DNA from 2 places in the Nonomuraea gerenzanensis genome. Region 1 is predicted to be linked to the other one. Evidence: riboswitches for the same ligand, from Rfam matches in the RefSeq annotation. Region 1 holds a riboswitch; the other holds the start of a gene.
What was found. A riboswitch is a leader RNA that binds a small molecule or an ion and turns the genes downstream of it on or off. The one in region 1 is predicted to bind glycine.
Positions count from the first base shown of each region.

Region 2: linked by a shared signal. The riboswitch ahead of gcvP (aminomethyl-transferring glycine dehydrogenase) and the one ahead of gcvT (glycine cleavage system aminomethyltransferase GcvT) in region 1 are both predicted to bind glycine.

Region 1 covers NZ_CP084058.1:1,928,380-1,933,725, forward strand. Annotated here, with positions in the region: gene LCN96_RS09400 (DUF6286 domain-containing protein) at 1-178, shown strand, start outside; gene LCN96_RS09405 (hypothetical protein) at 178-672, shown strand; gene LCN96_RS09410 (L-serine ammonia-lyase) at 677-2,053, opposite strand; gene gcvH (glycine cleavage system protein GcvH) at 2,107-2,496, opposite strand; gene gcvT (glycine cleavage system aminomethyltransferase GcvT) at 2,493-3,578, opposite strand; glycine riboswitch at 3,613-3,708, opposite strand; glycine riboswitch at 3,709-3,806, opposite strand; gene LCN96_RS09425 (gamma-glutamyl-gamma-aminobutyrate hydrolase family protein) at 3,889-4,575, opposite strand; gene LCN96_RS09430 (3-oxoacyl-ACP reductase) at 4,587-5,346, opposite strand, start outside.
Region 2 covers NZ_CP084058.1:4,839,560-4,844,905, forward strand. Annotated here, with positions in the region: gene LCN96_RS22815 (FHA domain-containing protein) at 1-378, shown strand, start outside; gene ftsR (transcriptional regulator FtsR) at 431-1,084, shown strand; gene LCN96_RS22825 (bifunctional nuclease family protein) at 1,217-1,687, shown strand; gene LCN96_RS22830 (MerR family transcriptional regulator) at 1,835-2,455, shown strand; glycine riboswitch at 2,578-2,675, shown strand; gene gcvP (aminomethyl-transferring glycine dehydrogenase) at 2,859-5,346, shown strand, end outside.

The DNA.
Region 1 (5,346 bases):
GGACAAGGCCCGCGTACGCCTGCGCCGGCGCACCATCGAGGTCACGGTCAGGACGGGCACGGAGAGCTCGGGCCAGATGCTCAGGCAGGTCGGCACGGCCGTGGGCGACCGCCTCGCGGGCGTGGGCACGCTCGGCACCGGCGAGGTCGTGGTACGGCTGCGCAGGAGGGCCGGTTGATGCGTCAGTACCCTGGTCACCGCGTCGGCCTGGCGGTCGTCGGAGCGACGCTGCTGGGCGCGGGCGGATACGCCTGGCTCCGCGGCCACGACCGCTTCTTCGACCTCCCGCCCACCGCCAAGGTCCTGCCCGCCCACGCACACAGGGCACTGGCCGAGGACCCGTGGCCGCTGTGGTTCCTCGCCCTCGGCCTGCTGCTCCTGGCCCTGGTCACGCTGCGCTGGCTGCTGGTCGGCCTCGGCTGGGGCCGCCGCGGCACCCACAACGGCACCGGCACGGCCATGCTGTTCGTCGGACTCAAGGGTGTGGACGGGCTGAGCAGGACGGGCGTGCGGGTCGCGGAGGACCGCCTGAGCATCGGCCTGACCTGCCCGTCGGCGGCGGACGTGGGCGCGGTGGTGAGCAAGCTGGACCAGGACATCGTGGGGCGCATCCGGCGCGAGGTACGCGACGACGAGACGCCCACACTGGTCCGGCTGCACGTGCGCCGCTAGCGGCTCAGCACTCGATCACATTGACCGCGAGCCCGCCCCGCGACGTCTCCTTGTACTTGTCGAGCATGTCCCGCCCCGTGTCCCGCATCGTCTTGATCGCCTTGTCCAGCGCCACGTAGTGCTTCCCATCACCCCGCAACGCGATGCGCGCCGCCGTGATCGCCTTGTTGGAGGCCACGGCGTTGCGCTCGATGCACGGGATCTGCACCAGGCCGCCGATCGGGTCGCAGGTCAGCCCCAGGTTGTGCTCGATGCCGATCTCCGCCGCGTTCTCCACCTGCTCCGGCGTCCCCCCGAGCACCTCCGTGAGCGCGGCGGAGGCCATCGAGCAGGCCGAGCCCACCTCGCCCTGGCAGCCCACCTCGGCGCCGGAGATGGAGGCGTTCTCCTTGAACAGCACGCCGATCGCCCCCGCCGTCAGCAGGAAGCGGACCACGCCGTCGTCGTCGGCGTGCGGGACGAAGCGGGTGTAGTAGGTCAGGACGGCCGGGATGATGCCGGCGGCGCCGTTGGTGGGGGCGGTGACGATGCGGCCGCCGGCGGCGTTCTCCTCGTTGACCGCCAGCGCGAACAGCGTGACCCAGTCCATGGCCTGCAGCGGGTCCTTCTCCGGCGGCTCGGACTGCAGGCGGCGGTGGAGCTGGTTGGCGCGGCGCTTGACCTTCAGGCCGCCCGGGAGCACGCCCTCCTTGGAGATGCCGCGGCGCACGCACTCGGACATGACCTGCCACAGGTGCAGCAGCCCCCGGCGGATCTCCTCCTCGGTGCGGCCGAACGCCTGCTCGTTCTCCAGCATCAGGGCGGAGATCGACAGGCCGGTGTTCGAGCAGTGCTTGAGCAACTCCTCGCCGGTGGTGAAGGGGAAGGGCAGCACGGTGTCGTCGGGCTTGATGCGGCCGGCGCCGGTGGCCTGCTCGTCCACCACGAAGCCGCCGCCGACCGAGAAGTAGACCTTCTCGCGCAGCCGCTCGCCGGAGGCGTCGCAGGCGGTGAAGCGCATGCCGTTCGGGTGCTCGGGCAGGGAGATCTTGCGTTCGAAGACGAGGTGCTCACCGACGACGAAGGGGATCTCGTGGCTGCCGTAGAGCTTGACGGTTCCCGACTCGCGCATCTGCGCGATGCGGGCGTCGACGGTGTCGACGTCCACCAGCTCGGGCTTCTCGCCGGACAGGCCGAGCAGGACCGCCTTGTCGCTGCCGTGGCCCTTGCCGGTCAGGCCGAGCGAGCCGTACAGGATGGCCTCCACCCGCGCCACCCGCTCCAGCAGGCCGTCCTCGTGCAGGCCGCGGACGAACTTGTGCGCCGCCGCCATCGGGCCGCCCGTGTGGGAGCTCGACGGGCCGATGCCGATCTTGAAGAGGTCGAAGACGCTGATCGCCATTGATGTGCGCCCTTCATGAGAGGCCGGGGCCCGCGCGGGCCCCGGCGGTTAGGTCAGGACTCGCCCGAGGTGAGAGCGGTGTACTCCTCAGGAGAGAGCAGGTCCTCGGGGTCGCCTTCCACGCGCACCTTGAACATCCAGCCCTCGCCGTACGGGTCGCTGTTGACCAGGCCCGGGTCGTCCACGACGGACTGGTTCACCTCGGTGACCTCGCCGCCGACCGGGGAGTAGATCTCGTTGACGGACTTGGTCGACTCCACCTCGCCGACGGAGTCACCCGGCTCGACGGTCGAGCCGACCTCGGGGAGCTGCACGAAGACGACGTCACCAAGGGACTCGGCGGCGAAGGCCGTGATGCCGATCGTCACGGTGGTGCTGTCGTCCAGCCCGGCCACCCACTCGTGCTCCTTGGTGTAGCTCAGGTCGTCAGGGATGTTGCTCACTTGTTCCTCCTGTAAAAGGGCAGCTCAACCAGGTCCATAGGTTCATGGCTGCCCCGGATGTCCACAGCCAGGCCTGAATCGGCGCCGGTGTCCACGTAGGCCATCGCGATGGGCTTTCCCAGGGTCTGGGAGGGCGCACCGCTGGTGACCTCGCCGACGACGACGCCGTCCTTGGTGACCGGGTAACCGTGGCGCGGCACCCGGCGGCTCCGCGCGACCAGGCCGACGAGCCTGCGCCGGGGCGAGTCGTCCTTGACCGCCTCCAGCGCCGACCTGCCGACGAAGTCGCCCGGCTTGTCGAATTTCACCACTCTGCCCAGCCCCGCGTCGAACGGGGTCAGCTCCGCGCTCAGCTCGTTGCCGTACAGCGGCATGCCGGCCTCCAGCCTGAGCGTGTCGCGGCTGGACAGGCCCGCGGGCTTGAGCCCGTACGGCTCGCCGGCCGCGGTGATCGCGTGCCAGAGCGGCACGGCGTCCTGATTGGCCACGAACAGCTCGAACCCGTCCTCGCCGGTGTACCCCGTACGGGCGATCAGCGCCTGCCGGCCGTCCACCTGGCCCGGCAGCCCCGCGTAGTACTTGAGCCCGTCGAGGTCGGCGTCGGTGAGCGTGGCGAGGATCTCCTGGGCGCGCGGCCCCTGGACGGCGATCAGCGCGTACCGGTCCGAACGGTCCTCCACCACCGCGTCGTACGGCCCGGCGCGCTCGCGCAGCTCGCCGGCGACCTTCTCGTAGTTCGAGGCGTTGGCCACGACCATGAACTCCTCGTCACCGAGCCGGTAGACGATGAGGTCGTCCAGCACCCCGCCGCGCTCGTTCACGATCATGGTGTACCTGGCCCGGCCAGGCGCCAGCGCCGACAGGTGCCCGACCAGCGCGTAGTCCAGCGCCTGGCCCGCCTGCGGCCCGGTCAGGAAGATCTCGCCCATGTGCGAGAGGTCGAACAGCCCCGCCGCCTCGCGCACGGCCCGGTGCTCCGCGGACTCGCTGCCGTACCGCAGCGGCATCAGCCACCCGGCGAAGTCGGTGAGGGTGGCGCCGAGGCTCTGGTGAACGTCTCGTAGCGGTGTCGGTCGGGACATGTGTCGCACCTCAGGACAGGAGTGGATGCCAGCATCCTCCCCCTCTGTCATCGGTGCCTGAGAGCTTCGCCCGACTTTTGCCGGACTTTCACCTTCGGCGAGGCCCGGAGGCCTGCTTTCCAGAGGACACCTCGTCCGTGCGGTCCTTTGCCTTGAGAGGTTCGCGGGGAGGGCTTGCTCCTTCAGGGACCCTGACCGGCTGTCAGGGTGCTCTCCCGCACGGTTTCGTCGGTGATGTCCGTCAGCCTAGTGCCGCGACGGGGCTGTTGTCGCGTCGCGGGCCGCACGTGAATCCCGGGGGAGCGCGGATTCAGCAGGCTTGCACGAGCGCCTCGAACAACGCGTGGTCCTCGCCTGCCTCGGGATGCCACTGCACGGCCATGGTGAACGCCCCCGGAGCCTCCACGGCCTCGATCGTGCCGTCGTCGGTGGTGGCGGTGACCGTCAGGCCGGGGGCGAGCCGGTCCACGGCCTGGTGGTGGTAGTGCGGGACCGGCACCGGCTCCTCGCCCAGCACCTTGGCCAGGCCGGTGCCCGGGACGGGGGTGACGGGCAGGTGGCCGAAGACGCCGGGCCCCGGGCAGTGCTCGGTGTGGCCGACCAGATCGGGCAGGTGCTGGTGCAGGCTGCCGCCCAGGGCCACGTTGAGCACCTGGAGGCCGCGGCAGACGCCCAGGAAGGGCAGCTCGCCGTCGAGGGCGGCCGCGAGCAGGGCGAACTCCGCCTCGTCACGAAATCTCCGGACGTAGCCGCTGCGCTCGTGCGGCTCCGCGCCGTACCTGGCCGGGTCGATGTCGCCGCCCCCGGCCAGGATCAGCCCGTCCAGGCGGCGCACCAGCCCGGCGGGCTCGCCCGCCGGAGGCAGCAGGACGGGCTGGCCGCCCGCGCGCACGACCTGCTCCACGTACATGTACGGCAGCAGCGCCGCCCGGGTGTCCTGCCACACCGTGAACGAGGCGCTCTCGGCGTAGCAGGTGATGCCGATGACGGGACCCATGGGACGTCCTCCTACAGCGGCGTGACGTAGGCACCGGAGATGCCGCCGTCCACCAGGAACTCGCTGGCCGTGATGAACGAGGCGTCGTCGCTGGCCAGGAAGGCCACCGCCGCCGCGATCTCCGACGCCTCGGCGAAGCGGCCCACCGGCACGTGCACCAGCCGCCGCTGCGCCCGCTCCGGGTCCTTGGCGAACAGCTCACGCAGCAGCGGCGTGTTCACCGGCCCCGGGCACAGCGCGTTGACCCGGATGCCCTCCCTGGCGAACTGCACGCCCAGCTCCCGCGACATCGCCAGCACCCCGCCCTTGGAGGCGGTGTAGGAGATCTGCGAGGTCGCCGACCCCATGACGGCCACGAAGGACGCGGTGTTGATGATCGAGCCCTTGCCCTGGCGGCGCATGTACGGGATGGCGTGCTTGCAGCACAGGTAGACGCTGGTCAGGTTCACCTCCTGGACGCGGCGCCAGGCGTCGAGGCCGGTCTCCAGGATCGAGTCGTCGTCGGGCGGCGAGATGCCGGCGTTGTTGAAGGCGATGTCCACGCTGCCGTAGGTGTCGTGGGCCGCGGCGAACATCCTGACGACGTCGTCCTCGCTGGTCACGTCGGCCTTGACGAACAGGCCGCCCACCTCGGCCGCGGCCTTGACGCCCGCCTCCTCGTCGATGTCCGCGCAGACCACCCTGGCGCCCTCGTCGGCGAAGCGGCGGGCCGTGGCCAGCCCGATCCCGCTGCCCGCGCCGGTGATGACCGCCACCCGATCCTGCAACCGC
Region 2 (5,346 bases), 2.9 Mb from region 1:
GAGGCGTACGAGGCTGAGACAGGCGACATGCTCCTGGCCGAGCGGGCGCTGGTCGAGCAGCTGCCGCCCGGCACGGCGTTGCTCACGGTCACCAGGGGGCCCAACCAGGGCAGCCGTTACCGGCTCGACAAGGACCTGACGACGACCGGGCGTCACCCTGAGAGCGACATCTTCCTCGACGACATCACCGTCTCGCGCCGGCACGTCGAGTTCTACCGCCACCGCGGTGGCCAGTTCTCGGTGCGCGACGTGGGCAGCCTCAACGGCACCTACGTCAACAGGGAGCGCATCGAGGAGGTCCCCCTGCACTCCGGGGACGAGGTGCAGATCGGCAAGTTCCGCCTCCTGTTCCTGATGCGGGGCAACGCCGGCGTATGAGCGGGTGCGGTGAGCGACTCACGGTGACGGGCGGCCGTCCGCGGGAGGCGGTATGACTTCTCAGGCTGCGCGCTCGCACATGAGCATCGGGGAGGTGCTCGCGCTCCTGCAGGGCGAGTTCCCCGACGTGACGATCTCCAAGATCAGGTTCTTGGAGGGCGAGGGCCTGATCGAGCCCGAGCGCAGCCCGTCCGGCTACCGTAAGTTCACCCACCTGCACGTGGAGCAGCTGCGCTTCATCCTCACCGAGCAGCGTGACCACTACCTGCCGCTGCGGGTGATCAAGGACAGGATGGCCGAGAGCTTCGGCCGCCCGCGCGCCCTGCAGCAGCCGCAGGAGACCAGGCTCAGCCGGGCCGAGCTGCTGGAGGCCGCCGCGATCGACGAGGAGACCCTCGCCGAGCTGGAGGACTACGGCCTGCTGGCCCCCGTGGCCAGGCGCTACGACGAGGAGGCGCTCAAGGTGGCCCGCACCGTGGGCGCCCTGGCCCGCTTCGGCCTGCACGCCCGCCACCTGCGGGCGGTCAAGGCGGCGGCCGAGCGGGAGGCCGGTCTGGTGGAGCAGACGGTCGCCCCCATACTCAAGCGGCGCCGCCCGGGAGCCATCGGCGAGGCCGACGAGGTCGCCAGGGAGCTTTCCACCCTGCTGCTCGACCTGCACGCGTCCCTTGTGCGCACGGGCGTCCGATCGGTCCTGGGGCGTTGAGACCGTAGCGAGCTGGGAGGCGGAGGCACATTCCAGGCCCGCCGGGTGTTACGTTGAATTGCGAAGCCAAGTCAGCAGAAGCGATGATCGAAGAGCTGTGCCGGGTGACCGGTCAGGAATACGGAGCAGCCCGTGTTGCAGATGGAGGTCGTGGGCGTTCGAGTTGAGATGCCCACAAATCAGCCGATCGTCTTGCTCAAGGAGGCACACGGGGAGCGGTTCCTGCCCATATGGATCGGCATGACCGAAGCCACGGCCATCGCGCTGGCACAGGCGGAGGAGCCCCCGCCGCGGCCGCTGACCCATGACCTCTTCCGCGACGTGCTGAGCGCGCTGGGCGTCGGCCTGCGGGCGGTCAACATCGTCGCGCTGCGCGACGGCATCTTCTTCGCCGATCTGGTCTTCTCCAACGGCGTGGAGGTGAGCGCGCGGCCCTCCGACTCGATCGCGCTCGCGCTGCGCACCGGGGCCCGCATCTTCGCCAGTGAGGAAGTCGTCCAGGAGGCCGGGGTGATCATCCCGGACGACCAGGAGGACGAGGTGGAGAAGTTCAGGGAGTTCCTTGACACGATCACTCCCGAGGACTTCGGCAGGGCGGGGTAGGTATTTCAGTGCATTTACGCTTCACGACGCGCCGAGCCGGATCGTTGACTGAGCATGGTCACGGTCCTACGGTGCAAGTGAAACCCGTGGTCGCCCTTTACGAACCCCCAGATCAGGCCACGGGATGAGAGAAAGCCGGAGGTCCGCGTGGCGGTCAGCAGCGGCGAGGGAAAGACGGCCGGCCAGGAAGATCCGGTGCGGCGCGAGAGCGCGCGGCAGCGTGCCGGGGAGCAGGGCCTGCTCTTCGACGAGCAGCCGACGTCGCTGCCGGGCGACATCGGATACCGCGGGCCGACGGCCTGCGCCGCGGCCGGCATCACCTACAGGCAGCTCGACTACTGGGCGCGCACGGGGCTGGTGGAGCCCACCATCAGGGCGGCGCACGGCTCGGGCTCCCAGCGGCTCTACAGCTTCCGCGACATCCTGGTGCTCAAGGTCGTCAAGCGGCTCCTCGACACCGGGGTGTCGCTGCAGCAGATCCGCACGGCTGTGCAGCACCTGCGTGATCGCGGGGTCGCCGACCTCGCGCAGATCACGCTGATGAGCGACGGCGTGAGCGTGTACGAATGCACCTCGGCCGACGAGGTGATCGATCTGCTCCAGGGCGGGCAGGGTGTGTTCGGGATCGCGCTCGGGCGCGTCTGGCGGGAGGTCGAGGGATCCCTCGCGGAGCTGCCGGGGGAACGCGCGGCGGTCGAGGACACCGTCCCGGCCGACCACCCCGCTGACGAGCTGGCCCGCAGGCGCCGCGCGCGCCGCACCGGCTGACCCTCCTCCTGCGTGACCTTCCTCCGCCTGTAGTCCGCCTGTGCGTACTTCTCGCGTGCGCTGGCGCGGCCCGGTGACCGGTTATCCGGGCCTACCGTAGTAATCTAGGACAGCAAGGCTGACGACCCCGTGCGGGAGAGTCCTCGGGCACCTGGTCCCGGGGCGCCGAAGGAGCAACCCTCCCCGGAATCTCTCAGGCATCCAGTACCGCTCGGGTGAGGCAACTCTGGAAAGCAGGCGCACCCGCCAGGCGCGCCTCACCGACGGTGCAAGCCCCACCGGGGGTGAAGCTCTCAGGTCGTGGCACCGGCGCACATCGCGGGGGCCGCGCTGACAGAGGGGGAGATCCGGCACTCGTCCGCGCCCTGGCGCCGGTCTCCATGAGCCTCGGGAGGCACACCCCATGACCGATCTGTCAGCTCCGCCGTTCTCGTCCAGGCACATCGGCCCCTCGGAGGCCGAGCAGCAGCGCATGCTCGAGGCCGTGGGCTTCGAATCCGTCGCGGACCTGGTGGCGGTGGCCGTCCCCGAGGCGATCAGAGCCAAGGACAAGCTCAAGCTGCCCGCCGCCATCGGCGAGGCCGAGGCCATCGCCGAGCTGCGCGCGCTGGCCGGGCGCAACCGGGTGCTCACCTCCATGATCGGCCTGGGCTACTACGACACCGTCACGCCCGGCGTCATCCGCCGCAACCTGCTGGAGAACCCGGGCTGGTACACCGCCTACACCCCGTACCAGCCGGAGATCTCGCAGGGCCGCCTGGAGGCGCTGCTGAACTTCCAGACGGTCGTCTCCGACCTCACCGGCCTGCCCGTCTCGGGCGCGTCGCTGCTGGACGAGGGCACCGCCGCCGCCGAGGCCATGACGCTGGCGCGCAGGGCGGGCAAGTCGAAGAGCGACGTGTTCGTGGTGGACGCCGACGCGCTGCCGCAGACCAAGGCCGTGCTGGCCACCAGGGCGGAGCCGCTCGGCATCACGCTGGTGGAGCACGACCTGCAGGGCGAGCTGCCCGAGTGCTTCGGGCTGCTGGTGCAGTACCCCGGAGCGTCCGGGCGGCTGCGCGACTTCCGCGCCGTGGCCGCCGCGGCGCACGAGGCCGGCGCGCTGGTCGTGGCCGCCGCTGACCTGCTCGCGCTGACGCTGGTCGCCGCGCCCGGCGAGCTGGGGGCCGACATCGCGATCGGGTCATCGCAGCGCTTCGGGGTGCCGTTCGGGTTCGGCGGGCCGCACGCCGCGTACATGTCCGTACGGGAGGGGCTGCAGCGGCAGCTGCCCGGACGGCTCGTCGGCGTGTCCGTGGACGCCGACGGCGACCCCGCCTACCGCCTGGCCCTGCAGACCCGCGAGCAGCACATCCGCCGCGAGAAGGCCACCAGCAACATCTGCACCGCGCAGGTGCTGCTCGCCGTCATCGCGAGCATGTACGCCGTCTACCACGGCCCCGAGGGCCTGCGCGGCATCGCGCACCGCGTGCACCGCCACGCCACCGCCCTGGCCGAGGGGCTGCGCGGCGCGGGCGTGGAGGTCGTGCACGGCGAGTTCTTCGACACCGTGCTGGCCCGCGTGCCCGGCAGGGCAGCCGCCGTCGTGGCCGCCGCCGCCGAGCGCGGCGTCAACCTCTGGCAGGTGGACGCCGACCACGTCTCCGTCGCCTGCGACGAGAAGACCGGCGCCGCCGAGGTGGCCGCGGTGTGGGCGGCGTTCGGCGTGAGCGCCGAGGCGACCCCCGAGGACGCCGCCGACGCGCTGCCCGCCGATCTGCTGCGGGAGACCCCGTACCTGACCCACCCGGTCTTCCACAGCCACCGCTCCGAGACCGCGATGCTGCGCTACCTGCGCAGGCTGCAGGACAAGGACATCGCGCTGGATCGCTCGATGATCCCGCTCGGCTCCTGCACGATGAAGCTGAACGCGACCAGCGAGATGGAGCCCATCACCTGGCCGGAGTTCGCCGCCATCCACCCGTACGCGCCCGCCGAGCAGGCCGAGGGGTACGCCGAGCTGATCGGCACGCTGGAGGGCTGGCTGGCCGAGGTGACCGGCTACGACGCCGTCTCCATCCAGCCGAACGCGGGCTCCCAGGGCGAGTTCGCCGGGCTGCTGGCCATCCGCGCCTACCACCGCGCCAACGGCCAGGGCGAGCGCGACGTGTGCCTCATCCCGTCCTCCGCCCACGGCACGAACGCCGCCAGCGCCGTCATGGCCGGCATGCGCGTCGTGGTCGTGGCCTGCGACGACGACGGCAACGTGGACCTGGCCGACCTCGACGCCAAGATCGACAAGCACCGCGACGCGCTGGCGGCGATCATGGTGACGTACCCGTCCACGCATGGCGTGTACGAGGAGACGATCACCGAGGTGTGCGCCAAGGTGCACGACGCCGGCGGCCAGGTGTACGTCGACGGCGCCAACCTCAACGCGCTGGTCGGGCTGGCCAAGCCGGGCGAGTTCGGCGCCGACGTCTCGCACCTCAACCTGCACAAGACGTTCTGCATCCCGCACGGCGGCGGCGGCCCCGGCGTCGGCCCCGTCGCGGTCCGCGCCCACCTGGCCGCCTACCTGCCCGGCCACCCGCTGCACAACGGCACCCCCGTCGGCCCCGTGTCGGCGGCCCCGTACGGCTCGGCGGGCATCCTGCCGATCTCGTGGGCGTACGTCAGGATGATGGGTGCCGAGGGCCTCACGGCCGCCACCGAGCAGGCCATCCTGTCGGCGAACTACCTGGCCAGGCGCCTGGCCCCGCACTACCCCGTGCTCTACACCGGCCGCGGCGGCCTGGTGGCGCACGAGTGCATCGTGGACCTGCGGCAGATCACCAAGGAGACCGGCGTCACCGTGGACGACGTGGCCAAGCGCCTCATCGACTACGGCTTCCACGCGCCGACCATGTCGT